3 regions of the Mesorhizobium sp. LNHC232B00 genome follow, and region 2 is predicted to be linked to each of the others. Evidence: predicted binding sites of a transcription regulator. Region 2 holds the regulator's gene; each other region holds the start of a gene.
The links. The regulator PhoB, encoded in region 2, activates phosphate uptake and scavenging genes when phosphate is short. The targets are predictions, from matches to a motif close to TGTCATNNANCTGTCAT.
Positions count from the first base shown of each region.

Region 1: X743_RS151980 (RNA degradosome polyphosphate kinase) is a predicted target of PhoB. The motif match lies at 3,218-3,234, and genes of this name have one in related genera.
Region 3: phnF (phosphonate metabolism transcriptional regulator PhnF) is a predicted target of PhoB. The motif match lies at 7,922-7,938, and genes of this name have one in related genera.

Region 1 is NZ_AYWP01000013.1:14,740-24,705, reverse strand. Features, by position in the region: gene ppx (exopolyphosphatase) at 1-952, opposite strand, end outside; gene X743_RS151980 (RNA degradosome polyphosphate kinase) at 952-3,153, opposite strand; gene X743_RS151985 (zinc-finger domain-containing protein) at 3,298-3,543, shown strand; gene X743_RS151990 (FAD-dependent monooxygenase) at 3,563-4,807, shown strand; gene X743_RS151995 (TIGR02117 family protein) at 5,048-5,713, opposite strand; gene X743_RS152000 (amino acid ABC transporter ATP-binding protein) at 5,826-6,629, opposite strand; gene X743_RS152005 (amino acid ABC transporter permease) at 6,654-7,811, opposite strand; gene X743_RS152010 (amino acid ABC transporter permease) at 7,816-9,003, opposite strand; gene X743_RS152015 (amino acid ABC transporter substrate-binding protein) at 9,067-9,966, opposite strand, start outside.
Region 2 is NZ_AYWP01000002.1:80,993-90,958, reverse strand. Features, by position in the region: gene X743_RS166025 (ROK family protein) at 1-810, shown strand, start outside; gene phoB (phosphate regulon transcriptional regulator PhoB) at 978-1,667, opposite strand; gene phoU (phosphate signaling complex protein PhoU) at 1,684-2,391, opposite strand; gene pstB (phosphate ABC transporter ATP-binding protein PstB) at 2,417-3,220, opposite strand; gene pstA (phosphate ABC transporter permease PstA) at 3,217-4,068, opposite strand; gene pstC (phosphate ABC transporter permease subunit PstC) at 4,073-5,056, opposite strand; gene pstS (phosphate ABC transporter substrate-binding protein PstS) at 5,123-6,178, opposite strand; gene X743_RS166060 (PAS domain-containing protein) at 6,710-9,966, opposite strand, start outside.
Region 3 is NZ_AYWP01000002.1:371,353-381,318, reverse strand. Features, by position in the region: gene X743_RS164685 (altronate dehydratase family protein) at 1-613, shown strand, start outside; gene X743_RS164690 (aldo/keto reductase) at 677-1,675, shown strand; gene X743_RS164695 (ABC transporter substrate-binding protein) at 2,008-3,000, shown strand; gene X743_RS164700 (sugar ABC transporter ATP-binding protein) at 3,193-4,746, shown strand; gene X743_RS164705 (ABC transporter permease) at 4,743-5,711, shown strand; gene X743_RS164710 (zinc-binding alcohol dehydrogenase family protein) at 5,780-6,799, shown strand; gene phnF (phosphonate metabolism transcriptional regulator PhnF) at 7,130-7,879, opposite strand; gene phnG (phosphonate C-P lyase system protein PhnG) at 8,018-8,479, shown strand; gene phnH (phosphonate C-P lyase system protein PhnH) at 8,479-9,090, shown strand; gene X743_RS164730 (carbon-phosphorus lyase complex subunit PhnI) at 9,092-9,966, shown strand, end outside.

The sequences.
Region 1 (9,966 bases), on a different contig from region 2:
CCGAAATCAACGGATCGGCCTTCTGCTCGGCCTCGTCGAGCAGCGAATAGAGGAAGCCTTCGCGCACACCGAGTGCCGAGACGATGATCTTCGACGGCTGCATGGCCGCCATGATCTCCTGCAGCACGATAGAGCCGTAAGGCAGCAGCGAGCGGCGATTTTTCGATACGCCTTCAATGCCCTTGATCTTCTCGATCTCGGCTTTTGCCACCTGCTTGAGAAAGGCCGTCGCGCTCTCGGCGGATATCTCGTAGTGGTGCATGACGCCAAGCGGGTAGTTGGTCATCTCCATGTGCAGCCGGGCGAGGTTTCGCCAGGTGCCGCCGACGGCGTAGAAGGGCCGGCCCTGCCCGCCCTTCAACAGCTTGGCCCGCGCCAGTTCGTCGCGCGCGATCTTCTGCGCCTGGGTGAGCGAGTTCTTGGCCATGTCCTGCAGGCGCAGGCCACCGAGCGGCAGCGTTATGCCATCGCCGATCGCCTCGCCATTGACGTCGACCAGTTCGAGGCTGCCGCCGCCGAGATCGCCGGCGATTCCGTTGGCCGGATGGAAGCCGGAAATGACACCGAGCGCCGAATAATAGGCCTCCTGGCGTCCGCTGATGACACGGATTTCGGTCTTCAGCACCTCTTCGGCGCGGTGGATGAAATCGGGACCGTTGATCGCCTCGCGGGCGGCAGCGGTGGCCAGCACATACATATGCTCGGCCCCGGCCTGGTCGGAGAGCGCACGGAAGCGGCGGAACTCCTCCATCGAGCGCGTCACCGCCTCGGGATCGAGTTTGCCGGTCGAAACGATGCCACGGCCAAGGCCGGCCAGCATCTTTTCGTTGAACAGCATGGTCGGCGAGCGCGCCAGCCCCTCATAGACGACAAGGCGGATCGAATTCGAACCGATGTCGATGATGGACAGCGGTCGGCGGTCCTGCAGCCGGCCCTGGGAATCAGACAGCATCAGCCGGACGCTGCGGCGTTCTTCTTGCGGCGCTTGAACTGCGCGATGCGCTTGGGCGCGTGCGACTTCAGCGCGTCACCCCGTCCCGACAGGCTCGGATTGGTCATGAAATATTCCTGCGCGTTGAACGGTTCCTCGCCCTCCTCCAGCACGACGCGCCGGGAGGTTCCATCAGCCAATACGTCGAAACTTTGCTGATTGTCCATGATGTTGCCGAGCATGATCTGGCCAAGGACCTGTTCATGCACAGTTGGATTGGTGATCGGCACCATCGTCTCGACGCGGCGGTCGAGATTGCGCGGCATGAGATCGGCCGAGGAGATGTAGACGATCGCTTCGTCCGAGGGCAGGCCATGGCCATTGCCGAAGCAATAGATGCGGCTGTGCTCGAGGAACCGGCCGACGATCGACTTCACCCGGATGTTTTCCGAAAGCCCGGGAACCTGAGGCCGGAGGCAACAGATACCGCGTACGACGAGGTCGATCTCGACGCCGGCGCGGCTGGCATCATAGAGCGCATCGATGATGATCGGGTCGACAAGCGCGTTCATCTTCATCCAGATGCGCGCCGGCTTTCCCTCCAGCGCGTGGGCGACTTCGGCGGAAATGTGCTTCAGGATGCGGCTTCTCAGCGTGAAGGGCGAGATCGCCAGCCGCATTTCATCGGTCGGCTCGGCGTAGCCGGTGATGAAATTGAACAGCTGGGCGACGTCGCGGGCGATCGTCGGATCGGTGGTGAAGAAGGACAGGTCGGTGTAGATGCGCGCGGTGACCGGATGGTAGTTGCCGGTGCCCAGATGCACGTAATTGCGCAGCTTGCCGTCCTCGCGGCGCACCACCAGCGACATCTTGGCGTGGGTCTTGAGTTCGAGGAAACCGAACACGACCTGCACGCCGGCGCGCTCCAGATCGCGCGCCCAGCGGATGTTGGCTTCCTCGTCGAAACGGGCCTTGAGCTCGACAAGCGCGGTCACCGACTTACCGGCCTCGGCCGCATCGACCAGCGCGCGCACGATCGGGCTGTCGTTGGAGGTGCGGTAAAGCGTCTGCTTGATCGCCACCACCTCGGGGTCGGCCATGGCCTGACGCAGGAACTGCACCACGACGTCGAAGGATTCATAGGGGTGGTGGACGATGATGTCCTTCTCGCGGATGGCGGCAAAACAGTCGCCGCCATGCTCGCGGATGCGCTCGGGAAAGCGCGGATTGTAGGGCGTGAACTTCAGGTCGTCGCGGGCGACCGCCACGATCTCGGAGATCTGGCTGAGCGCCAACGGGCCGGTGAGCACGCTGATGCGGCTCGACGAGACGCCAAGCTCTCCGGCAACGAAGTCGCGCAATTCGCTGGGCATCAGCTTGTCGAATTCGATGCGGATCACCGAACCGCGACGGCGGCGCTTCAGCGCCGTCTCGAACAGGCGCACGAGGTCTTCCGATTCCTCCTCGACCTCGATGTCGCTGTCGCGGATGATGCGGAATGTGCCGGAACCCTTGACCTCATAGCCGGGGAACAGCTTGCCGATATAGAGGCCGACCGCCTCTTCCAGCGGGATGAAGCGGACATGGTGCTTGCGATCCGGAAGGCGGATGAAGCGCTTCAGCGCCACCGGCAGGCGCAAGAGCGCGCTCATCTCCTCGCCATTCTTGCGATGGCGAAGCTGCAGCGCCATCGAGAAACCGAGATTGGGAATGAACGGGAATGGATGCGCCGGGTCGATCGACAACGGCGTCAGCACCGGAAACACCTGGTCCTGGAAATGCTCTTCCAGCCAGGCCTTCTCATCCTTGGTCAGCGCATCCCGCGTAATGGTCTCGATGCCTTCCTTGTTGAGCAGCACGGTCAGCGCCGATAGGCTCTTCTGCTGGTCTTCCTGCAGCCGCTCGACCTCGCGCAGCAGCTGTTCGAGCTGCTGTTCGGGCGTGCGGCCGTCAGGGCTCTTCAAGACGATGCCCTCGCGCACCTGGCCGGCGAGGCCGGCGACACGGACCATGAAGAACTCGTCGAGATTGGCGGCCGAGATCGACAGGAAGCGGACGCGCTCCAGCAGCGGGTGATTGGTGTTCAGCGATTCCTCGAGCACGCGGCGATTGAACTGCAGCCAGGAAAACTCGCGATTGACGAAACGGTCTGGATTGCCGCCCTCCGGGCTTGCCGCCTCGACATTGATGAATTCGCTCTGCACCGGCTTCAGTTCGTTCATTGTTCCTGCTCTTCCCACCAGCTCGGCCGGTTAACCGGCTTAACTTATCCTCTGACAGGCTTTTGCGACAGTTTGATTTCATCGATCTTGCAAAGAGACCTGTTATGATCCAGATGCATGCGAGACTGCGTTAAGGAGACGACGATGGCAGGCGGTTCCATTCCCCATTTCCAGAACGATGCGGGCTTTCCGGCAATCGACATCGGTGTCAAGGAATTCATGTGCACGGGCGCCAACCCGCCTTTCGACCATCCGCATGTGTTTCTCGACATGGGCGACGACAATGAGAAGGTCTGCCCCTATTGCTCGACGCTCTACCGCTATTCGCCGAAGCTGAAGGCCACGGAAACGCTGCCGGCGGGCTGCCTTTACATCGACCAGGCCGCCTGATCCTTCCGCGACGGGCCTGATGGACGACAAGCGGCAAGTCGTCATCGCAGGAGCGGGCGTTGCCGGGCTGACCGCGGCGCTTGCCTTCGCCGAACGCGGCTATCCCGTGCAGGTGTTCGAACAGGCGCAGCGGCTGGAGGCCGTGGGAGCCGGCATTCAGCTTTCCCCCAACGCGACACGCATCCTGCGCCAACTCGGCGTGCTCGACCGGCTGCTGCCGGCCGCGGTGCGGCCTGAGGCCGTGGTGCTGAAGGACGCAAGGACGTTGCGCGAACTGGCGCGTGTCCCCCTCGGGCAAGCCGCCGAAGAACGCTGGGGCGCGCCTTATCTCGTCGCCCACAGAGCCGATCTGCAGAGCGCGCTGACCGCACACGTCGCCGAAAGCCCGAATATTCAGCTGGTCAAGGGTGCGCGCGTCAGCGGCTTTGCCACAGGCGACCATGGTGTGACGGCGACGCTGGAGACGGACGGGGAGACGGACGGCAAGATCGTCCAGTCGCAGGGCTTCCTTCTGGTCGGCGCCGACGGCGTGTGGTCGTCCGTGCGCGCGGTTGTCGATCGGGCTCGGGAGGGATCGTCAAGAAGCCGTTTTTCCGGCGAACTGGCCTGGCGCACGACCGTCGCCGCCGATAGCGACGCCGGACAAGCCTTTGCCGCGATTGGGGCGGCTGATTGTGTCACGACTTTTCTGCATCCGGGATTCCACATGGTCGCCTACCCCGTCAGCAAGGGCGATGCCTTCAACCTTGTCGCCTTCACCAAAGGCGAGCGCATTGCCGAGGATTGGTCGGGTCGTGCCGATCCCGTCATCCTCGCCAATGCAATGAGCGGCACGGCGGCAGCCCTTGCAAGACTGGTGGAAATGGCCGGCCCGTGGCTGACCTGGCCGCTCCACACAGTCGACCAGAAGCAGCACTGGACGACACCAACCGGCATCGCCCTGATTGGCGACGCCGCACATGCGATGACCCCATTCGCGGCACAAGGGGCTGCCATGGCCATCGAAGATGCCGCAACGCTTGCCGGGGTAATTGCCGATTTCCCGGCTGATCCGAAGCAGGGCCTGGCGATTTGGGAAAATCTCAGGCGACCGCGCGTCGAGAAGGTGACCCGGCGCGGCGCGCTCAACCGGCTGGCCTGGCACGCCTGGGGCCCGGTGGCCTTGGCTCGCAACCTGGTGCTGGCGACGCGGCCGGCGGAAAAGCTCGCGGCGGATCTGGACTGGCTCTACGGCTGGGAGCAACCGAAGATTGTCAGGCGGTAGGACATCGAGACAATAAAGAAATCGATAGGCTGGCGGGACAGCGCCCCCCTCTGTCCTGCCGGACATCTCCCCCACGAGGGGAGAGATTGGCAGCTTTGGCGCCGGCGTCCTTTTTGCAAACGTTGGAGATTAGCGAAAGCCGGAGCGAGATCCGATCTCCCCCCTCGTGGGGGAGATGTCCGGCAGGACAGAGGGGGGCGCGAAGGAACGCGACGCTTGCCAATCCGCGGAATGCCCACGCTAATCATACAGCCGCATCGACAGCCCCAGCGAAGCCGGAAGCGGGTTCCACCAGCCGGTGCGCAGGCCGGCGGTGCGTAGCGCCGCCGCCGTCCAGGTGTTGCAGCCGACCAGTGCGTTGAAATGCCCGTTCGCCTCGTAGAAGCGGTCGAACCTGGAATAGGCTGCATTCTCGATGACGATTGGGCCGCCAGTCCCCTGCTGGAAGCTGGCTGCGATAAAATCGAGCAAATCCGCAAAACGGTCCTCGCCGATGTCGAAACCGGCAATGTCGGGATGTGGCTCGGCGATGGCGCCGGCGACATCGACATGCATGACCGACGCGTCGATGGTCAGTGCTTTCATCACCGGAATGGCCTTCAGCTGCGACCAGGTCGGCGTTTCCAGATAGAAGGCGCGGCCACCCCAGCCAAAGACGATGTAGCGCACCTCGGGACTGTCGGCCGGGATGCCGGCCTCGACCAGGAAACGAAAGCGCCGGCGCACGGCATCGTCCACCGGAATGGCGATGTCGGTGTGGATCGGGTTCTTCAGCACCAATATGTGCCGGGTGCCCTCGCCCGCAGCGGCGGCCGGCCACAGTGGCCGCGGCAACAGCGTGCCGAGCGTCGCGGCGAGCGCGGCCGCTATCAACAGCAGAGCCAGAAAACGGCCGAGTTTTCTCATGAGGCGGCGACTCTGCGGCTCAGTCGCGTTCCAATGCAAGCGATCCACTCGCTCAAATGCAAGGAAGCCCGGCCGTGGTGCGGCCGGGCTTCCTGAACTGGCGTCGGATCGCTCAGTGCAGGATCTGCGACAGGAACAGTTTCGTGCGCTCGTGGCGCGGGTGGTCGAAGAACTCGGCCGGCGTGTTCTGCTCGACGATCTGGCCCTGATCCATGAAGATCACCCGGTTGGCGACCTTGCGGGCAAAGCCCATTTCGTGGGTGACGCACAGCATGGTCATGCCTTCTTCGGCCAGGCCAACCATGGTCTCCAGCACTTCCTTGATCATTTCCGGATCGAGCGCCGAGGTCGGCTCGTCGAACAGCATGATGCGCGGGTTCATGCACAGCGAGCGCGCGATCGCTACGCGCTGCTGCTGGCCGCCGGACAGCTGGCCGGGATATTTGTTGGCCTGTTCCGGGATCTTCACGCGCTTGAGGAAGTGCATGGCGATTTCCTCGGCCTGCTTCTTCGGCGTCTTGCGCACCCAGATCGGCGCCAGCGTACAGTTCTCCAGGATGGTCAGATGCGGGAACAGGTTGAAGTGCTGGAACACCATGCCGACCTCGCGGCGCACCTCGTCGATCTTCTTCAGATCATTGGTCAGTTCCTTGCCGTCGACGATGATCTTGCCCTTCTGGTGCTCTTCCAGCCGGTTGATGCAGCGGATCATCGTCGATTTGCCGGAGCCGGACGGGCCGCAGATGACGATGCGCTCGCCGCGCATCACCTTCAAATTGATGTCCTTCAGCACATGGAACTCGCCATACCATTTGTGCATGGCGATGATGTCGATGGCGACATCGGTGGTGGAGATATGCATCTTGGCGGCGTTGACCTTGATCTCTTCCGCGCTGACGGCATTTTCGGTGGCCATGACGGGGTCCCCTTGCTTTTTTGTTTAGCGTTTGTGGCCGGTGTCGAGCCGGCGTTCAGTGTACATTGAATAGCGCGACATGCCGAAGCAGAACAGCCAGAACACGAAGGCGGCGAAGACGAGACCGGATTTCGCGGTCTGCGCCGTCGCCCAATTGGCGTCGGAGAAGTTCTGCTTGACGATGCCGAGCAGGTCGAACATCGAGATGATGAGGACCAGGCTGGTATCCTTGAACATGCCGATGAAGGTGTTGACGATGCCGGGGATGACCAGCTTCAGCGCCTGCGGCAACACGATCAGGCTCATCTTCTGCCAGTAGCCGAGGCCGAGCGAATCGGCGCCTTCATACTGGCCCTTCGGGATCGCCTGCAGCCCGCCACGCACCACCTCGGCCATATAGGCGGCTGCAAACAGCGACACGCCGATCAGCGCCCGCAAATATTTGTCGAAGGTGACGCCGGCCGGCAGGAACAGCGGCAGCATGACGCTGACGAAGAACAGGACGGTGATCAGCGGGATGCCGCGCACGGCCTCGATGAAGATGACGCACAGCATCTTGACGATCGGCATCTTGGAGCGCCGGCCGAGCGCCAGCACGGTGCCCAGCGGCAGCGACACGGCGATGCCGACGAAGGAGAGGCTGAGCGTGATCAGCAGCCCGCCCCAGCGCGAGGTTTCGACATGCGGCAGGCCGAACATGCCGCCGACCAGAAGGAAGAAGGAAACGATCGGCAGCACCAGGAAAAGCAGGATGGCGTTCAACCCCTTGCGGGGCACGCGCGGGATCAGCATCGGTATCAGCAGCGCCGCGAACAGGATGGCGACCACGATCGGCCGCCAACGCTCCTCGACCGGATAGGTGCCGAACATGAACTGGCCGAACTTGGCGTTGACGAAGGCCCAGCAGGCGCCGCTCCAGCCATCCGGCTGAATGCCGCCTTGCGCCACGGTCGCGCAGACGGTGCGATCCGGCCCGGTCCAGACGGCATTGATGAACGCCCAGCCGATGACCTGCGGCAGCACCCAGGCGACGATGATGATGCCGAGGATGGTCAGGATGGTGTCGCCGACCGTGCCGACCAGGTTCTTGCGCACCCAGGCGATCGGACCGCTGACGCTTGCCGGCGGCGGCTGCGCCAGCGCCATCTCGGTACGCACCCAGGTCATGTCGTGTTCCTGCATGGTCCTACCTCTCCACCAGCGCCATTCTGGCGTTGACCACGTTCATGACGGCCGATGTCACCAGGCTGAGGATGAGATAGGCGATCATCATGATCAGCACGCCTTCGACCGCCTGTCCGGTCTGGTTGAGCACCGTTCCGGCGGTCGCCGTCAGGTCGGGGTAGCCGATGGCGATGGCCAGCGAGGAGTTCTTGGTCAGGTTGAGATACTGGCTGGTCAGCGGCGGAATGACGATGCGCATGGCTTGCGGCACCACAACCAGCCGCAGGATCGATCCGGACCGCAAGCCAAGGGCGGCGGCGGCCTCGGTCTGGCCCTTGCTTACGCCCCTGATGCCGGCCCGCACGATCTCTGCGATGAAGGCCGCCGTGTAGCAGGACAGCGCCAGGTAGAGCGACAGGAACTCCGGCTTGACCTGAAAGCCGCCGGTCAGGTTAAAGGTCGACTGTTTCGGAAGATCGAAACTCAGCGGAAAGCCGCTCAGCACGTAAGCCAGCAGCGGCAGCCCGACGATCAGCGCCACGGAAGTCCACAACACCGGAAATTGCTGGCCTGTCGCCATCTGCCGCTGACGCGCCTTGCGGGCGACGAACCACGCCATGGCGATGCCGACGACGAGCGCGACCAGGATCAGCCAGGAGCCGTCGCCCCAGACCGGGCGCGGAAAGTAGAAGCCGCGCTGGTTGAGGAAGGAGCCGAAGGGCAGGTTGTAGCTGTCACGCGGCGGCGGCAGCACGGCCAGCACGCCCGAATACCAGAAGAAGATGACCAGCAGCGGCGGGATGTTGCGGAAGATCTCGACATAGACGGTGCAGATCTTCTGGATCAGCCAGTTCTGCGACAAACGGCCGATGCCGATGACGAAGCCGATGATGGTGGCGGTGATGATGCCGGCGACGGCAACGATGATGGTGTTGATCAGGCCGACGACGATGGCGCGGCCATAGGTCGAGTCCGACGTATAGGCGATCGGCGTGTCCGAGATGTCGAAACCGGCGCGTCCCCTGAGGAAACCGAAGCCGGAGGCGATGTGCAGGCGCTGCAGATTGTCGATGACGTTCTGCACGATCCACCAGACAGAGCCGAACAGCACGATGACGACCAGCGTCTGGAAGAAGAGACTGCGGACTTTCGGATCATTGACGAACGAAGCCCGGCTTGGCTCCTCGCGAAGGATTTCCTGCGATGCCATGCGACTATCCCCTGGAAAGAGAAACCGGGAGGCAGACGATCTGCCTCCCGGATCACATTTCGGTCAGCGGATCGGCGGAGCGTATTGCAGGCCGCCCTTGGTCCACAGCGCGTTGATGCCGCGGGCGATCTTGAGCGGGCTGCCCGAGCCGACATTGCGATCGAACATTTCGCCGTAGTTGCCGACGGCCTTGACGATGTTGACGACCCAGTCGTTGGAGACACCGAGATCGGTGCCGATCTTGGTGTCGGCTTCCTGGCCGAGCACGCGCTTGATCTCCGGACTGGCGGAGTTCTTCATCTCATCGACATTGGCCTTGGTGATGCCGAGTTCCTCGGCGTCGAGCAGCGCGAAATAAGTCCACTTGACGATGTGGTACCACTGGTCGTCGCCCTGGCGCACCGCCGGTCCGAGCGGCTCCTTGGAGATGATCTCGGGCAGCACGACGTGATCCGCCGGCGACCCGAGGGTCAGGCGGATGCCGTAGAGGCCCGACTGGTCGGTGGTGTAGACGTCGCAGCGGCCCGCGTCATAGGCGGCATTGACCTCTTCGAGCTTCTCGAAGACGACCGGGTTGTACTCCATCTTGTTCGCCTTGAAGTAGTCGGCGAGGTTGAGCTCGGTGGTGGTGCCGCTCTGCACGCAGACTGCGGCGCCCGAAAGCTGGAGGGCCGAGTTGACGCCCGGCAGCTTCTTGGCATTGATCATGAAGCCCTGGCCGTCATAGTAGGTGACGCCGATGAAATTCAGGCCAAGTGCCGTGTCGCGGTTGATGGTCCAGGTGGTGTTGCGCGACAGGATGTCGACTTCGCCGGACTGCAGGGCGGTGAAGCGCTCCTTGGCGCTGAGCGGCGTGAACTTGACCTTGGTGCCATCACCGAAGACGGCGGCTGCGACAGCACGGCAGAAATCCGCATCGATGCCTTGCCAGTCACCCTTGTCGTCCGGCGCGGAGAAGCCGGC
Region 2 (9,966 bases):
AGCGTCGCCCGCATCGCACTGGCCATCCAGGGCATCACCGATACCGAGGCGCGCGCCATGCTGTGGTCGCCGATCACGCCGCAGACCGACATCGCGTTCGCCGACATATTCGAGGCCGAGTTCGGCATCCCCGCCACCATGGAAAACGACTGCAACATGATGGCGGTGGCGCTGCGCTGGCGCGATCCCGAGCGCTACCGCGACGACTTCATCGCCATTCTGCTGTCTCACGGCATCGGCATGGGCCTGGTGCTGAAAGGCCAACTGTTCACCGGCACCCACTCGTCGGGTGGCGAATTCGGCCACATGATCCACCGGCCGGGCGGCGCACTCTGCCGCTGCGGACGGCGCGGCTGCGTCGAGGCCTACGCCGGCAACTACGCCATCTGGCGAAGCGCGAGGCAGCTTGGCGAGGACACCGAACCGGTCGACGTCAGCGACGCCGACATGCGGGCGCTGGCGGCCTCGGCGCGCGACAAGGACGGACCGGAGCGCCAGGCCTATCGCAAGGCCGGCGAGGCACTCGGCTATGGCCTCGGCAGCCTGTTCGCGCTGATCGATCCCGCCCCCGTCGCCATGGTCGGCGTCAGCGCCGCCGCCTTCGACCTGATCGAGCCGGCCTTGCGCGAGGCGATTGCCCAGACCGCCGGCGGCCAGCACTCGAAATCGATCTCTTTCGACACCGAGCCTAACGAACTGCCGCTGATCCGCGAAGGCTGCGCCATGCGCGCGCTGACCTTCGTCGACCAGGAGATTTTCGCGCCGGGCGTGCAGGCGAGAGCAGGCGCGGCTGGGAAGAATGTGGCCTGAACCGAATATCGGATCGCGACCTGGGACGTGCTGAGATTCAGGTCAGGCCGAGGCGAGGATGGTGGATTCCGAGAACCGGAACGGAGCGGACATTTGGGTCCGTGAGTACCGGAAGCGCAGGAAGCCGCCATTCGCAGGCCGGCATCACCTGAATATCAGCATATCCCCTAATCTTCCCGGATCGCGTAGCCCGCCCCACGAATCGTGCGGATCACATCCGGCATGCGGCCATTGTTGACCGCCTTGCGCAGCCGCCCGACATGCACGTCGACGGTGCGCTCGTCGATGTAGATCGTCTCGCCCCAGACATTGTCGAGCAACTGGCTGCGCGAGAACACGCGGCCGGGATGGCGCATCATGAATTCGAGCAGGCGGAACTCGGTCGGTCCGAGCCGGATCTCGCTCTTCTTGCGGTAGACGCGGTGCGATTCGCGGTCGAGCACGATATCGCCGACCTTGAGCACGCTGGACAGCACTTCAGGTTTAGCGCGGCGCAGCAGCGCCTTGACGCGTGCCATGAATTCCGGCGTCGAGAACGGCTTGACCAGATAGTCGTCGGCGCCGGTCGACAGGCCGCGCACGCGGTCGCTCTCCTCGCCCCGCGCGGTCAGCATGATGATCGGCAGCCGCTCGGTCTCGGGCCGCATCCGCAGGCGCCGGCAGAGTTCGATGCCGGACACCGCCGGCACCATCCAGTCGAGCACCAGAAGGTCGGGCACGTTCTCCTGCAGGCGGATCTCCGCCTCGTCGCCGCGCGTCACCACCTCGACCTGGTAGCCCTCGGATTCCAGATTGTAGCGGAGCAGCACCCCTAGCGGCTCCTCATCCTCCACCACCATGATGCGTGGCGCGATCATCGGCTGGTCACCCCTGCTATGCCGCCGGCGCCGACATCGCGGTTTCGTCCTGCTTCGGACGATTGGCGGGCAGCTGTGTGCCGGTCAGCACATAATACGCATTCTCGGCGATGTTGGTCACGTGGTCGCCGATGCGTTCGAGGTTCTTGGCGCAGAACAGAAGATGCGTGCAGGCGGTGATGTTGCGCGGATCTTCCATCATGTAGGTCAGCAGTTCGCGGAACACCGAAGTGTATTTGACGTCGATACGCTCGTCGTCGGCGCGCAGCTTGGCCAGTGCGTCGGCATCGCGCGCCGCATATTCCTCGATGACACCCTGAACCTGGATCAGCACCAGCTGCGCCATCGCGTCGATGGAGTGCGACAGGTCGCGCGGCGTGGCGGAGAGCCCGACCGTGCCGACGCGCTTGGCGATGTTCTTGGCAAGGTCGCCGATGCGTTCGAGATCGCCGGCCATGCGGATCGAGCCCACGACGTGGCGCAGATCGTCGGCCATCGGCTGGCGCTTGGCGATCAGCGTGATGGCGCGGTCGTCCAGCTCGCGCTGGCGCGCATCCATGATCGCGTCATCGGAGACGACGCGTTGGGCGAGCGCATTGTCGGAGTTCAGCAGCGCCTTGGTGGCACCGCCGACCATCGAGCCGGCGAGGTCGCCCATGTCGCTGATCAGCCTGCTGATCTGTCCGAGATCTTCGTCGAAGGCTGCAACCGTGTGTTCGGCCATGATCCTGGTCCTCGTATGCGTGCGATCAGCCGAAGCGGCCGGTGATGTAGTCCTGCGTGCGCTTCTCGCGGGGCGACGTGAATATCTTCTCCGTCTTGTCGAACTCGACCAGTTCGCCCAGGTACATGAAGGCCGTCTGCTTCGACACGCGCGCCGCCTGCTGCATGTTGTGGGTGACGATGACGATCGTGTAGTCGGCCTGCAATTCGTCGATCAGCTCCTCGATCTTGGCGGTCGACAGCGGATCGAGCGCCGAGGCCGGCTCGTCGAGCAGGATGACTTCCGGCTTCACCGCCACGGTACGGGCAATGCAGAGCCGCTGCTGCTGGCCGCCCGAAAGGCTGAGGCCGCTGGCATTGAGCTTGTCCTTGACCTCGGTCCAGAGTGCTGCGCGCTTCAGCGCCTGTTCGACGCGGCCGTCCATCTCGGCCTTGCTGATCTTCTCATAGAGCCTGACACCGAAGGCGATGTTCTCATAGATCGACATCGGGAACGGCGTCGGCTTCTGGAACACCATGCCGATCTTGGTGCGCAACAGGTTGAGATCCTGCGAGCGGTCGAGAACGTTCTTGCCGTCGAGCAGCACCTGGCCCTCGGCTGTCTGCCTGGGATAGAGCTCGTAGATGCGGTTGAAGACGCGCAGCAGCGTCGACTTTCCGCAGCCCGACGGTCCGATGAAGGCGGTGACGCTGCGTTCGGGCAGCGACAGCGTGATGTCCTTCAGCGCCTTCGACTGGCCGTAGTAGAAATTGAGGTTCTTGACCTCGATCTTTGCCTTGGCGGCTGCCTCGGCGGCGATCGTCATGTCTGGAGACAACATCTGGCTCATTTGTCCTCTCTGCGTCCGGTCAGGCTGCGCGCAAAGATGCTGAGCGCGAGAACCGTCAATGTAATTATGAGTGCGCCGGTCCAGGCCAGTTGCTGCCATTCCTCGTAGGGGCTGAGAGCGAACTGGAAGATGGTGACAGGCAGGCTGGCCATCGGCGCGTTGAGATTGCTCGACCAGAACTGGTTGTTGAGCGCGGTGAACAGCAGCGGCGCCGTCTCGCCGGAGATACGGGCAATGGCCAGCAATATGCCGGTGACGATGCCCGAAAGCGCGGCGCGGTAGGCGACAGAACGGATGACCACCCAGCGCGGCGCGCCGATCGCGGTGCCGGCTTCGCGCAAGGCGTTGGGCACCAGATTGAGCATGTCCTCGGTGGTGCGCACGACGACGGGGATGACCAGGATCGCCAGCGCGACGGCGCCGGCGATCGCCGAGAAGTGCCCCATCGGCCGAATCATCAATTCGTAGACGAACAGGCCGATGATGATCGACGGCGCCGACAGAAGGATGTCGTTGATGAAGCGGACAATGGTGGTGAGCTTCGAAAAGCGGCCGTATTCGGCCATGTAGGTGCCGGCCAGCACACCGATCGGCGTGCCGACAATGATGCCGATGACGGTCATCACGATGCTGCCGTAGATGGCGTTGAGCAGGCCGCCGGCGTCGCCGGGCGGCGGGGTCATTTCCGTGAAGACCGAAAGATTGACGCCCGACAGGCCCTTGTAGAGCAAGGCGCCGAGAATGAGCGCCAGCCAGGCAAGGCCGATGCCCGCCGCGGCGACGCACAGCGTCATCATCACGCCATTCTTGCGCTTGCGGCTCTGGTGAAGCGACGTGGCTGTCGACATCGGTTCAGGCTCCGGTGCGGGCGTCGATGCGCATCAGCATGTAGCGTGCGATGGCAAGGATCAGGAAAGTGATGACGAACAGAATCAGGCCGAGCGCCACCAGCGAAGACGTGTAGAGATCGCCGACCGCTTCGGTGAATTCGTTGGCGATGGTCGCGGAGATCGTCGTTGCGGGCGCAAACAGCGACGTACTGATGCGGTGGGCGTTGCCGATGACGAAGGTCACCGCCATGGTCTCGCCGAGCGCGCGGCCAAGGCCGAGCATGACGCCGCCCATGATGCCGATCCGCGTGTAGGGAATGACGACGCGGCGCGTCACTTCCCAGGTCGTGCAGCCGATGCCGTAGGCCGATTCCTTCAGCACCGGAGGCACCGTGTCGAAGACGTCCTTGGTAATCGAGGTGATGAAAGGCAGCACCATGATGGCAAGGATCATCGACGATGTCAGCAGGCCGATGCCGTAAGGCGGGCCGGCAAACAGGCTGCTGAGGCCGGGGACGCCGTGGAACACGCTGATGATGAACGGCTGCACCGTGGTCTGCAGGAACGGCGCCAGCACGAACAGGCCCCAGATGCCGTAGATGATCGAGGGAATGCCGGCCAGCAATTCCACCGCCATGCCGATGGGGCGCCGCAGCGGGCGCGGGCAAAGCTCGGTGAGGAAGATGGCGATGCCGATGCCGAGCGGCACGGCGATCAGGATGGCGATTGCCGAGGTGATGATGGTGCCGTAGATCGGCGCCAGCGCGCCGAATTTCTCCGTCACCGGGTTCCAGCTTTCGCTGGTCAGGAACGAGAAGCCGAAGGTCGAGAGGGCCTGCCAAGAGCCAGCAAACAGCGAGATCGCGACGCCGCCGAGCAGCACCAGCACCAATATCGCGGCGGCGCGGGTCATTGCGTGGAAGATCGCGTCTGTCAGCGCAAACCGCCTGACGATGGCGTCGCGCGAACCTCGAATGGCTGGCAAGGCTTCCTGGACAGCGCTCATGTCAAGCTCGGCTCTTTCGAGTTGAAGGAAGAGGAGCGCCGCGGGCGCGGCGCTCCTCCAGAGATGTTACTCGCCGGCGTAGACGGGCTTGCCGTCGGCCTGGATGTCGGTCTTCCACGAAGCCTTGATCAGGTCGACGACGCTGTCGGGGATCGACACATAGTCGAGCGCCTTGGCGGTTTCCTTGCCGTCCTTGTAGGCCCAGGCGAAGAATTTCAGCGCTTCGCCGGTGGCGGCAGCGTCATCGGGAACCTTGTGGATCAGCACCCAGGTCGAAGCCGCGATCGGCCAGGTGGTGTCGCCGGGCTCGTTGGTGATGATGACGTTGAAGTTCTTGGCAGTCTTGAAGTCGGCGTTCGAAGCGGCAGCGCCGAAGGATTCGAGCGACGGCTCGACGACCTTGCCGGCTGCATTCACCATCTTTGAGTAGGACAGGTTGTTCTGCTTGGCATAGGCGTATTCGACGTAGCCGATGCCGCCGTCGGTCTGCTTGACGGTATTTGCAACGCCTTCGCTGCCCTTGGCGCCGACGCCGGTCGGCCATTCAACGGCCGTGTCCGAGCCGACCTTGTCCTTCCAGTCGGGCGAGAGCTTCACCAGGTAGTCGGTGAAGTTGAAGGTGGTGCCCGAGCCGTCCGAGCGGTGCACGACGGCGATGGCGGTCGACGGCAGGGTGAGGGTGGGGTTCAGCGCCTTGATCGCGGCATCGTCCCAGGTGGTGATGGCGCCGAGATAGATCTGGGCCAGCGTCTTGCCGTCGAGGACGAGTTCGCCCGGCTTGACGCCGGAGAGGTTGACGATCGGCACGATGCCGCCCATCACCATCGGGAACTGCACGAGGCCGTTCTTTTCCAGATCGGCATCGGACATCGGCTTGTCGGTGGCGCCGAAGGTCACGGTCTTGGCGATGACCTGCTTGATGCCGCCGCCGGAACCGATCGACTGGTAGTTGAGGCCGACGCCGGTGTCTTTCTTGTAGGTGTCGGCCCACTTGGCAAACACCGGATAGATGAAGGTCGAGCCGGCGCCTGAAAGGTCAGCTGCCATTGCCGCGGAAAGGGTGATGGTGGACGCCGCAGCCATTGCAATCGCAACGGCCGCCGAGCGGATGAAATGTCTCATGTGGCCTGCTCCTGTTCGGAAGATGGTCTCTCGGCGCCATTTCTTGCCAGCGCCCGCTGAGGCCAATAGCCTCCGATTATAACAGTCGCATGACAGTTTCATGTCAGCCCGGTAACGCGTCGCCGGAGCCGGCAAAGGCGGTGGCGCGGCTGGTTCGCGAGCCGATCCGAGTTTGTCCCCGGAATCATGGGCTTGGGCCGTCCGCCGGGCGCAGCCACCGCCGGATTCGACGGGGCTTTCAAGGATGAAGAAAATCCGGACGGGAGTGCGTTGCTCGAGGCCAGAGCGTGTCGTGGCCGGGCCATCGCCGAAAACAGGTCCGTTGGGGTAGAGTGACGCTGTTCCTTGCCGGCGGTCGCTGCTCCCGCCCGTAACTGGATGAGCGGAATTCGATGTCGCCATTGTCCCGGCTAGGCACAGCCTTTGATATGGTGCGATCGCACCATAGCCATTGCACGCGGGGGTAGCAGGGAATCTCCTACTGATTCCCTCGGCTTGCGTCGTCAGATGCCGCGAATCCGCGACGCGGTGCTATCCCGCGTTGCGCTGGACCTGGCGGCTGGCGCCGACCCAGCGCTCGACCTTCTCCAAGAGGGCCCTGGGGCTGATCGGTTTGGGCAGATAGTCGTCCATGCCCGCCTCCAGGCACCGTTCGCGATCGCCCTTGAGCGCATGCGCGGTGACGCCGACGATCGGCACATGCGTGCCGGTTTCTTCCTCCAGCCGGCGGATCGCGGCCGTCGCTTCAAGACCGCTCATCTCCGGCATCGAGACGTCCATCAGGATCATGCACGGATTGAGCTTGCCGAAGGCGTCGAGTGCCTTGCGGCCGTTGCTGACGATCTCGAAGCCGTAGCCGGTCTCGCCAAGGATCTGGGTGAAGACCATCTGGTTCACCTCATTGTCCTCTGCCACGAGGATATCAAGCCTCTGTCCGTCACCGCCGACGGCGGGCAGCCTGGGACGAACCGCCGGCGGCTGCAATTGCGCGCGCTGCTCGGACAGCGCCAATTGCGGCCGCTGAGGCGCATTAGGCGCCTCGCCTGCCGATGGCTGGGCGGCGTGGCCAACCGTGGTGTGGCGATGGCGCTGGACGGTCGCGACCAGCGTTTCCAGCAGCACCGACGAGCGCGCCGGCTTGATCAGCTGTGCGTCGATGCCGAGATCGCGGTAGCTGGTGTTGGCGAGCGACTGGTCGACCGAGGTCAGCATGATGATCGGGGTGTTGGCGAGGCCGGCGGTGTTTCGCACGATGCGCGCCATTTCGGCGCCGCTCATCCCAGGCATCTGGTAGTCGAGCACGACGCAGTCGACCGGTACGCCATAGGCCGCGGCGGCGATCAGCACCTTGAGCCCCTCGGCGCCGCTTTCAGCCGCGCATGAATCGAATGTCCACGACGTCATCTGCTCGGTCAGGATTGCGCGGTTCACGGCATTGTCGTCGACGATCAGCACGCGAGCGCCGGTCACATCCACCGGCATGATGCGCTGCCCGTTCTGCTGTTCGGCGCTGGGCAGCGTCACCTCGAACCAGAAGGTCGAACCCTTGCCCTCGGCGCTCTCCACGCCGATTTTGCCACCCATCAGCTCGACCAGCCGCGAGGTGATGGCGAGACCAAGCCCGGTGCCCTCGTGCCGCCTTGTCGAGGAGGTGTCGACCTGGCTGAATTTCTCGAACACCAGCTTCAGCTTTTCCTCGGGTATGCCGATCCCGGTGTCGGTGACCGAGATCGTCAGTTTGGTTCCGGTCGGCATCCGTTCGCCGGTCACGTCGACCAGCACATGGCCTTCGTCGGTGAATTTCACCGCATTGCCGAGCAGGTTGGTGACGATCTGCCTGATGCGGCCGACATCGCCGATGAACAGGCTTCCGAGCCTCGGCTCGATGCGCACGATGAGTTCGAGATCCTTTTCCTTGGCGCGTGTCGACACCAGCGTCGCGACGTCCTCGATCGCCTCCGCGAGATTGAAGGGCGACGGATCGAGCACCAGCTGGCCGGCATCGATCTTGGAGAAGTCCAGGATGTCGTTGATGATGGTCAAAAGCGCGTTGCCCGATTTGACGATGATATCGGTGAACGTCTTCTGCTTTGGATCGAGATTGGATTTGGCCAGGAGTTCGGCCATGCCCAGCACGCCGTTCATCGGCGTGCGGATCTCATGGCTCATGTTGGCGAGGAATTCCGACTTGGCGCGGTCGGCGAGCACCGCACGCTGGCGCGCCTCGCGCAATTCGGCCTCGCGCATTTTCAATTCGGTGATGTCGGTGGTTGATCCGATCAGATAGAGCGAACCGTCGGACGCGATCATCGCGCCCTTTCGGGCGAACTGGTGGCGCACGCTGCCATCGGCAAGCGTCACCGTCTCCTCGATCTCCTGGGTTTCGCCGGTGCGCAGCACCGCCAGGTCGCCGGCGACGAAGGCCTCGCCGTCCGGCCCGAAGATCTCGACGTCGGTCTTGCCGATCGCCTCTTCCTTGCCGAGACCGGTGAGATCGCACCAGCCTTTGTTGACGTAGAACTGCCTGAGGTCGGAGCGCTTGGCGTAGATCGACACCGGCACGTTGTCGATCAGGCTGCGGAACACCTCGTTCTCGCGCATGCTTTCTTCCAGCGCCCGCTCGCGTGCCTTGACATCGGTGATGTCGGTGCTGGAGCCGACAAGGTGCACCGAGCCGTCGCTGGCCACCAGGCGGCTCTTGCGCGTCATCAACTGCCGCACCGTGCCGTCGCGATGGGTGATCGGCTCCTCGACCTCGCGCACATTGCCGGTCGCCACGACATCGGTGTCGTCATGGCTGAAGCCTTCCGCTTCCTCGGCGCCGAACAATTGCCGGTCGGTCCGGCCGATGACGTCGTCCTTGGCGAGGCCGGTCAGCGCGCACCAGGCCTTGTTGACGAATTCGATGTTCAGGTCCTGCGCCTTGATGAAGGCGGCCACCGGCAGCTCGTCCATCACGTGCCGGAACAGATCGATCTGGCGCATCGAGTCGCGCAAGGCGGCCTCGCGGCTCTTGAGGTCGCTGATGTCGACGCGCACGCCGATGAACGTGCCGTCATCGGTGCGCATGTCGTAGACCTGGTACCAGCGTCCATCAGCATTGAGACGCTCATAGGAAGAATTTGGCAAACGGTAGCGCCTCAGCATGCCGTCGAGCCAGCGTTCGGTATCGACCGCATAAAGGCTGTCGACCACGGCATCGCCGCTCGAGCGGAAGTAGCCGACCTCGTGACCGAACTCCAGCGCCTCTCGGAAAGTGCGCCCAGGCTGCCAGTATGGCTTCAGTGCCGGCAGCGAATCCTGCAGCTTGCGGTTGGCGAAGACGAACTTGTCGTCTCGGTCGTAGATGATGACGCCTGCCGGCAGCGATTCCAGAACGGTTGCGAGGTTTTTGCGGGCATCCTCGGCTTCCGTCTCGCGGCCCTTCATGTCGGTGACATCGACATAGGAAATGAGCCGCTTGCCACCGGCCAGCGATGCCAGTGAGGCGACCAGCGTGCGCCCGTCATTGTGCGGCAATTGCCTGGAGCCAGCGACGCCGGCCCTGATCTCGGCTTCGCGCTCGGCGACATGGTGCTGCCAGGCAGTCTCGTCGGCACCGAAAGGATCGATGGCACGGCTGGCTTCCATCAGCTCGCGGAAGCTGGAGCCGATCCCGGCGCGGTTTGGATCGATCCTCCAGAAGTCATGGAAGGCGCGGTTGATCACCTCCGCGCGCATGTGGGCATCGAGGACGAGCACGCCGATCGGTATCGAATCGACCATCGTGCGAAGGTTGGCGAGGCTTT
Region 3 (9,966 bases), 290 kb from region 2:
CGAGACCACGGAAATCTATGGCGCCGAGCATCTGCTCGCCTATCGCGCCGCGACGCCCGAGATCGCCAAGAAACTCGACGGCTATGTGAAGTGGTGGGAAGACCACGTCGCCAAGCATGGCGCCTCGATCGACAACAACCCCTCGCCCGGCAACAAGCGCGGCGGCCTCACCACCATCCTGGAAAAGTCGCTGGGCGCGGTCGCCAAGGGCGGCCAGACGTCGCTCAACGGTGTCTTCGGCTATGCCGAGAAAGTCACCGGCAACGGACTGGTGTTCATGGACACGCCTGGTTACGACCCGGTCTCGGCCACCGGCCAGGTCGCGGGTGGCGCCAATGTCATCGTCTTTACCACTGGCCGCGGTTCCTGCTTCGGCTGCCGGCCGACACCATCGATCAAGGTCGCCACCAACTCGACCATGTATCACCAGATGGAAGAGGACATGGACGTCAATTGCGGCGTCATCGCTTCGGGAGAAAAGACCATCGCCGGCATGGGCCGCGAAATCTTCGAACTGATCGTCGAGACGGCTTCGGGCCGCAAGACCAAGAGCGAGGATTTTGGCTATGGCGACAACGAATTCGTGCCCTGGCATCTCGGCGCGACGCTCTAACGTCGACTGAATATCTGCTAGACTTGCCGGGCCGGACAACGGCCGGCAACGGGGAGGTTGTGCATGGAAAAACGCCGCATCGGCCAGACAGCGCTGGAGGTCACCGAAATCAGCTTCGGCGGCGCCGCGATCGGCGGCCTTTACCGCGCCTGTTCGCGCGAGGCGGCGATGGAGACGCTGCAAGGCGCCTGGGAGGCGGGCTTGCGCTATTTCGACACCGCACCCTTCTATGGTTTCGGCCTGTCGGAACGGCGCTTCGGCGATTTCCTGCGCTATAAGCCGCGCGATTCCTACGTGCTGTCCACCAAGGTCGGCCGCCTGTTCCGCCCGGTGCCCGAGGACCAGGTTCCCGACCATTCCTATGTCGATCCGCTGCCCTTCGCGCTCGACTACGACTATTCCTATGACGGCATCATGCGGTCGGTCGACTTCAGCTATGCCCGGCTTGGCCTGAACAAGATCGACATCCTCTATGTGCATGACATCGGCACCTACACGCACGGCGTCGAGAAGACCAAACTGCACTTTCGCCAGTTGATGGACGGTGGCCTCAAGGCGCTCGAGGAGCTGAAGCGGTCGGGTACGATTTCCGCCTACGGGCTCGGCGTCAACGAAGTCCAGATCTGCCTCGACGTGATGCGCCGGGCGCCGCTCGACTGCATCCTGCTCGCCAGCCGCTATTCGCTGCTCGATCGCAGCGCGGAAGCCGAACTGCTGCCCTTGTGCCGGGCGCAGCAGACATCCCTTGTCATCGGCGGCGTGTTCAACTCCGGCATATTGGCGACCGGGCCCGTACAAGGCGCGCATTTCGACTACCGGCCCGCCAACCGCGATATGCTCGACCGTGTCGACGCCATGGAGAAGATTGCCGGCGAAGGCGGCTACCCGCTGGCCGCCGCCGCATTCCAGTTTCCCCTGCACGAGCCAGCGGTCGCTACCGTGCTGACCGGCACCGCCAAGCTGGCGAACCTGACACGAAACCTCGAACTGCTCGACATCGACGTGCCGGGGACGGAATACGCCAGATATCGTCCCTACACCGTGGTCCAGGATCTGACGTGAAGCCGGTATCCGTCTCGGTATGCCGTCAATGGCAGGCCCGGCTTCACAAATCCGCGACCTCGCAGGAAGAATGAATATTCCATATTGACTGACACATGGAATTAATATTCCATGTGTTCCCAGAATGGAACGGGAGCTTCAGGCTGCATTTGGGAGGAGCGGCGTGTGAATGTATGTTCGCCCGAGACCAGGCGCGAAACACCGCTTGCATCAGCCGGATCGATGCACTATCAAAACAGCGTAAATGTTTTTTATTGATAAAGTTCTGTTTGGGCCACGCCTATCCGAACGGAGCTTCCGTAACGTTCACCGGGCGACTTAGGGAGGATCCTATGAAATTCGTGACCAGCATTCTCAACCGCCGCGCCGTCATGGCGCTGGCCGCGGCGTCCATGCTCGCCGGCGTCATGCATTCGGCGCCGGTTTCGGCGGCGGACGTGACCATTCCGATCATCGTCAAGGACACCACGTCCTTCTATTGGCAGATCGTGCTTGCCGGCGCCCGCAAGGCCGGCAAGGATCTCGGCGTCAACGTACCGGAACTCGGCGCCCAGGCTGAAACCGACGTCAACGGCCAGATCTCGATCCTCGAGAACGCCGTGGCCGGCAGCCCGGCCGCCGTCGTCATCGCGCCGACCGAAGCCAAGGCGCTCGGCAAGCCGATCGACGAGGCGGCGAGCAAGGTCAAGATCATCGGCATCGACTCCAGCGCCGACTCCAAGGCCTTCACCTCGTTCCTGACCACCGACAACGTCCAGGGCGGCCGCGTCGCAGCGGACGGTCTTGCGGCGGCCATCGGCGCGGCCAATGGCGGCAAGGTGGAAGGCAAGGTTGCCTTGATCACCGCACTGCCCGGCGCCGGCTCGCTCGAGCAGCGCGCCCAGGGCTTCAAGGAACAGCTCAAGGCGAAGTATCCCGGCCTTGAACTGGTCGCCGACAAATATGCCGACGGCCAGGCCACGACCGGCCTCAACATCGCGACCGACCTGATCACCGCCAATCCAGACCTGAAGGGCATCTTCGCGTCCAACCTGATCATGGCGCAGGGCGTCGGCCAGGCGATCGCCGAGAACAACCTTGCCGGCAAGGTCGGGCTGATCGGCTTCGACAGCGACGAGAAGCTGATCAAGTTCTTGAACGACGGCGTCATTTCCGGCCTCGTTGTCCAGGATCCGTACCGGATGGGCTATGATGGCATCAAGACCGCGCTCGCCGCCTCGAAGGGCGAAAAGGTCGAGGCCAATGTCGACACCGGCGCCAACCTCGTCACCAAGGCCAACATGAAGGATCCCAAGATCGACGCGCTGCTCAATCCGAAGCTCTAGCATCGGTACAGCCGCACAGTTTCCGGGGCCTCGTGCCCCGGAAACGACAGTCATATAGCTTGGAAATCCGTCAGCCTGGGCTAGGCTGCCTCAGCGGGCGTTCAAGAGCCTCGCGGCGTGCCAAATCGTGAGGCCGGTCTGGGAAGCCAGTCTCGGAGGCCCATTTGGGAGGCCCATTTTGGGAGGATTGTCATGACATCGACGGCGCAAGACCTGCACCCTGCTCCCGTTCTGGAGCCCGGCAGGACGATCCTGGAACTACAGGGGCTGGAGAAGAAATATCCTGGCACCCATGCGCTGAAGCCGGTGACCCTCGCTTTCAAGGCGGGTGAGATTCACGCCATCGTCGGCGAGAACGGTGCCGGCAAATCCACCCTGATCAAGCTTCTGACCGGCGTCATGCCGCGCACCTCGGGTGAGGTCATCTGGGAAGGCAAACCGGCTGCACTCGCGACCCCCCATGAGGCGATGGCGCTCGGCATCAATGCCGTCCACCAGGAAGTCGTGCTCTGCCGCCATCTGACCGTCGCCGCCAACATGTTCCTCGGCGAGGAGAATTCGCGCTTCGGCATCCTGCAGCAGCGCGCCATGGTCAAGGAAGCACAGAAGATCATCGACGATCTCGGCTTCGATCTGCCGGCGCATGTCGTGCTCGGCGACCTCACCATCGGCCAGCAGCAACTGATCGCCGCCGCCCGCGCCACCGTGCGCGGCACCAAATTCCTCATCTTCGACGAGCCGACCGCCTACCTGACCCGCAAGGAGGCGGACCAGCTTTTCACCCTGATCCGCCGGCTGAAATCCGAAGGCGTGACCATCATCTACATCAGCCACCGCATGGAGGAAGTGTTCGAACTCGCCGATCGCGTCTCCGTGCTGCGCGACGGCACGCTGGTCGGCACCAGGAACATCGCCGAGACCAACGACGCCGAACTGGTCAAGCTGATGATCAACCGCTCGATCGAGCAGATCTACCATAAGGAGCATTTCCCCCCGGGTGCCGCGATCGTCGAAGCACGCAACCTGTCCGGCAAGGGGTTTGAAAATATCTCGATGACGGTTCGCGCGGGCGAGATCGTCGGACTCTACGGCCTGATCGGCGCCGGCCGCAGCGAATTCGTCACCACCCTTTACGGCCGCCATCGCAAATCGGGCGGCCATATCCTGTGGGAAGGCAAGGACGTTCTGGTCAATTCCGAGCACGACGCGATCAGGCTCGGCATGGCGCTAGCGCCTGAAAGCCGCCGCGACCAGGGCCTCTGTCTCAATCTGCCGGTCGGCTTCAATCTCAACCTGCCGATCTACAAGCGCATCTCGAACAATCTGCTGATCTCCGGCGTGCAGGAAAAAAACCAGGCCGACCGCCAGATCGCCGATCTCAGGATCAAGACGCCGACGCGCAATGCACTGGCCTCCAGCCTGTCGGGCGGCAACCAGCAGAAGATCGTCATCGGCAAATGGCTGGCGCATGGCGCCAAGCTGTTCATCTTCGACGAGCCGACGGTCGGCGTCGATGTCGGCACCAAGGCCGAGATCTATCGCCTGTTCAGCGCGCTCTTGTCGAAGGGTGCCGGCATTATCCTGATCTCCTCCTATCTGCCGGAAGTCTATGAGCTTGCCGACACGCTGCATGTGTTCCGCCGCGGCAAGCTGGTGGCGACACACGGGTTCCGCACCGCCGATCACGAGGAAATTCTCACTCAGGCGCTCGCCGAGAAACAAGAAAAGCTGGGAGGACAGATATGAGCACCGAGGCGATTCCTGCTGAAAAACCGAAGCGCAACTACAACGCCTTATTCGGACTGACGCTGCTGGCGCTGCTGGTGCTGCTGTGGGTCATCCTGTCACTATCGACATCGAGCTTCGCCTCGGCGAACAACATCTCGAACCTCCTGCGCCAGGGCTCGATGATCGCCATTCTGGCTGTCGGCCAGACCTTCGTCATCATCACCGGAGGCATCGACCTCTCCGTCGGCGCCGTGGTCGGCTTCGCCACCGTCATTGCGGCGATGCTGATCAATGCCGGCATACCAGTGTTCCTCGCCATCCTGATCACGCTGCTGGTGGGCGTCGCCATCGGCCTGTTCCATGGTTTTGGCATCGTCAAGATGGGACTGCCGCCCTTCATCATCACGCTGGCTACGCTGACATCCTTGCGCGGCATCGGCCTTCTGATGACCAACGGCAACTCGATCTCGATCAACAACGATGCCTTCCAGGTATTCTCGCGCAACTCCTTCCTCGGTGTCCCCAATCTGTTCTGGATGGTCATCCTGGTCGGCATCCCCGCCTATGTCTTCCTGCATCACAGCCGCTGGGGACGTTACCTCTTCTCGGTCGGCTCCAACGCCGAAGCCTCGCGCCTATCAGGCGTCAACGTCCAGCGCACCATCTACATGGCCTACACGCTGTCGGGTCTGTGCGCTGCCTTCGTCGGCGTGCTCTTGGCCTCGCGCATCGGCATCGGCAATCCGACCCAGGCCGAGGGCTGGGAACTGCAGGCGATCGCGTCCTCTGTGATCGGCGGCACCTCGCTGTTCGGCGCGGTCGGCTCGGTGCATGGCCCGCTGCTCGGCGCCTTCATACTCGCCACCATCAACAACGGCGCAAACCTGTTGAACGTCAACGCCTTCTGGCAACGCATCATCACCGGCGTTCTGATCATCGTCATTGTCTATTTCGACGGTCTGCGCCGCCGCGGGGGCAAGTGACCACCATTTAAATCGATCGCCGGCCCGCATGATGGGCCGGCGACTTCATGACCGACTGGATTGAAAGCATGAAAGCCGTCGTCTGCCGCTCGCCCGGCGAGCTTGTCCTGGAAGATCGCCCGGCGCCAGGAGCCCCCCCTGCCGGCTGGGCGCTGGTCGCGGTCAGCCATGTCGGCATCTGCGGCACCGATTATCACATCTTCGAAGGCAAGCACCCGTTCCTCGCCTATCCCCGCATCATGGGCCACGAAGTGTCGGGAACGATCGTCGAGACCGGCGAAGGTGTCGAGCTTGCCCTTGGTGAGCCGGTCGTCATCAACCCTTATCTGTCCTGCGGCAAATGCATCGCCTGCCGGCACGGCAAGCCGAATTGCTGCGTCAGGATCGAGGTGCTCGGCGTCCATCGCGACGGCGCCATGTGCGAAAACATTCTTGTCCCGGCTCAAAATCTCTACCCGGCGAACGGCCTGTCGCTGGCGGATGCCGCCGCCGTCGAATTCCTGGCCATCGGCGCGCATGCCGTGCGCCGCTCACGCGCCGATCCCGGCGCCCGCACGCTGGTCATTGGCGCCGGCCCGATCGGGCTCGGCACCGCCATCTTCGCCCGCATCGCCGGGCTCGACGTGACGCTGCTCGACATGAGCAACGAGAGACTTGCCTTCGCCGCAACCGAACTCGGCTACAAGACTCTCGACGGCTCGCGCGGCGCAGCGCCCGATCTGGTCAGGGACGCGACATCAGGCGAAGGTTTCGACGTGGTCTTCGACGCCACCGGCAACACCCGGTCGGTGCAGTCGGCCTTCGCCCATGTCGCCCATGGCGGCACATTGGTGCTGGTCAGCGTCGTCAAGGACGACATCGCTTTTTCCGATCCGGAATTCCACAAGCGCGAGATGACGCTGGTCGGCAGCCGCAATGCCTTGCGTGCTGACTTCGACCATGTCGCTGCCTCGATCCGCAACGGTGCGGTGCCGCTGGCCAAGCTCGTGACCCACCGCACATCGCTCGACGATACGCCGCGCGATCTCGCCCGCTGGGCGCATGAGAAATCCGGCCTGATCAAGGCCGTGATCGAGGTGGGGTCATAACATGGCAGAGCCCGGCCCGAATTGACCACGTCCGCGCAGGTCGACCCCCACTCCGTCTCGGCTTCGCCGAGCCACCTCTCCCCCGATCGACGGGGTAGAGGAAGGCGCAAGCTTGTTGTAGCCAGAGCTCCTTAACCACCAGACTCCCTCCTCTGCCAGCGGGACTCCCTTCCTCTCCCTCCGGAGGGGGGAGAGGTGGCTCGGCCAAGCCGAGACGGAGTGGGGGAAGGCGGTCCTCAAATGCGCCGCCGCTGACAAGTGACCGCGACCGAGTTGGGCTGATGTCAGTGTGAGCCAGATAATCACGATCTCGTACAAGGCCGGCAATCCCTACAGCGCCGACAGCTTCAGCTCCACCCGCTCGGCCGAGAAACGCGTCTCGGAAAACTGGATCGGCTGGCCGTCAGGCGTGACGTTGATGGCGACCGTGACCAGCACGATGGCGCCCGGCTGCAGGCCGAGATCGGCAAGATCGCCCGCATCGGCGTGGCGCGCCGACAGCACGGTCGATTGCCGGAGATAATCGTCAATGCCGAAACGCATCAGCGACGCGGTGATCGAGCCGGTTTGCGCCATGGCCTTGTCGATGCCGGCAAAGCGCCTGGCATCGAACCAGCTGGCCGCGCGCGACACCGGCCGGCCATCTGCTTCGCCGCGCGTCTCCAGCCTTATCACCTCGGCACCCCTGGCCAGGCCAAGACCCTCGGCGACGCGCTGGCTGGCCGGCTCGACCGAGGAAGCCAGCAGCACGGTGTGCCGCTCCGACGTCTGCCCTTGCAGGCCTGTCGAGAAGCGGGTGCGCGCGCCGATCGGATAGGACAGCCGCTTGCGCGACAGCACGAAAGTGCCGCGTCCCTGCTCGGCCCGCAGAACCCCTTCCTGGACGAGGGCTGATATGGCGCTGCGCACTGTGTGGCGGTTGACGCCATAGCGCTCGGCCAGCGCCACCTCCGGCGGCAGAGCCGTATTCTCGGCGAAATCGCCGATGGCGATCGCGTGCAGGATCTTGTCGGCGATCTGCCGCCACAGCGAAACGCCGCTGCGCCGCTCGATGCCGTCAGCCGCCATCTGCCCAATCATGACTTGCCCCACCCAGCTTCTGTCGCCCCAGCCTTCATGACTTGTCACGCACCCGTCATGGACTCGCGATAGGTAATATGTATAATTTGTATAGTTGTCTATATCAATAGACAAATTTAGCAAAGAGGAATGCTGCTGATGCGAGGACAAGAAGCCCGGGACCAGGCGGGGCGCAAAGCCGCCATGGCAACGCTGGCGCAATCCAGCGGTGATGACATCGTCCGGCTCTGGAACGAGGCCGGGCTGCCTTCGGAGGCTGAATTGCTGCGTGGCCCCGAGACCGGGCTGGTGACGTTGCGCGGCCGGATCGGCGGTGGCGGCGCGCCCTTCAATGTCGGTGAGGCAACGGTCACCCGCGCCACCGTCCGCCTGCCGTCGGGACAGGTTGGCCATTGCTACGCGCTTGGCCGCGACAAGCAGAAGGCCAAGCTGGCGGCAATAGCCGACGCGCTGTGGCAGGACCCTGCCCGCCGCGCCGAGGTCGAGACCCGGCTGATTGCGCCTCTGCAATCCGCCTTGGCCACCGCCCAGGAGAAACGCCGCGCCGAGACGGCGGCAACAAAGGTGGATTTCTTCACCATGGTTCGCGGAGAAGATTGATGGAGATCGCAGCGCAATCGATCGAAGGCGGTTTCGCCGATCCGGTCTTCAACGCCCAGGCGGTGTTCCGCGCGATCATGGACGCCATGGCGCGGCCGGGCAGCGTGCAGCCCTTGCCCGCCCTGGCCCGCCCGCCGGCACCGCTCTCGGCAACAGCCGGCGCCATCGCGCTGGCGCTCTGCGACAACGACACGCCGCTCTGGCTCGACCCCGCCCTGCACGCCTCCGCCGCGATCGGCTCCTGGCTCGGCTTCCACACCGGCGCACCGCTGGCCAACACGCCAGCCGATGCGCATTTCGCCTTCATCGCCACGCCCGCCGAGATGATGGCGATCGACGGCTTTTCGCAGGGAACGCAGGACTATCCCGACCGCTCGACCACCCTGATCCTGCAGGTGGCCGATTTTGCTTCAGGCGCCCCGCTGTTGCTTGAGGGCCCCGGCATCGAAACCAGCGCGACGATCGCACCGGCGCAGATGCCGCGCCATTTTGTCGAGCAGTGGAAGCAAAACAATCAGCGCTTTCCACGCGGCGTCGACTTCATCCTCGCCACATCGGAAGGCGTGGCCTGCCTGCCGCGCACGACGCGCATCAAGACGATGGAGGCCTAGGATGTATGTCGCGGTAAAAGGCGGCGAGGCCGCAATTGCCAATGCCCACAGCTTGCTTGCGGATCGTCGGCGCGGCGACCGTTCGGTGCCCGCGCTTCGCCTAGACCAGATCGTCGAGCAGTTGGCGCTCGGCGTCGACCGGGTGATGAGCGAGGGTTCGCTCTACGACCGCGAACTCGCCGCGCTCGCCATCGTCCAGGCGCGCGGCGACATGATCGAGGCGATCTTCCTGGTGCGCGCCTATCGCACCACGCTGCCGCGTTTCGGCTACTCGAAGCCGATCGACACCGGCGCCATGCGGGTCGAGCGGCGCGTGTCGGCGACCTACAAGGATCTGCCAGGCGGCCAGCTGCTCGGACCGACCTTCGACTATACCCACCGGCTGCTCGACCCGGACCTTGCCGCCGGCGCCGATGTCGCGGAGCCGCTGCAGCGCGAGACGGAAGCGCAGGCGATGCCGCGCGTCTCGGCGATCCTCGCCCGCGAAGGCCTGATCGAGCCGGATGGCGAGATGCCGCAGGACCATGTCCCCGGCGACATCACCCGCGAGCCGCTGGAATTCCCGATGGCGCGCGACATCCGCTTGCAGGCGCTGTCGCGCGGCGATGAGGGCTTCCTGCTGGCGCTCGGCTATTCCACCCAGCGCGGCTATGCCCGCAACCACCCCTTTGTCGGCGAAATCCGCATCGGCGAGGTCGAACTGGAGCTCGACGTGCCCGAACTGCCCTTCGCGGTGCCGCTCGGCTGCGTGCGCGTCACCGAATGCCAGATGGTCAACCAGTTCAAGGGCTCGGCCAAGGCGCCGCCGCAATTCACCCGCGGCTACGGTCTGGTCTTCGGCCAGAGCGAGCGCAAGGCGATGGCGATGGCGCTCTG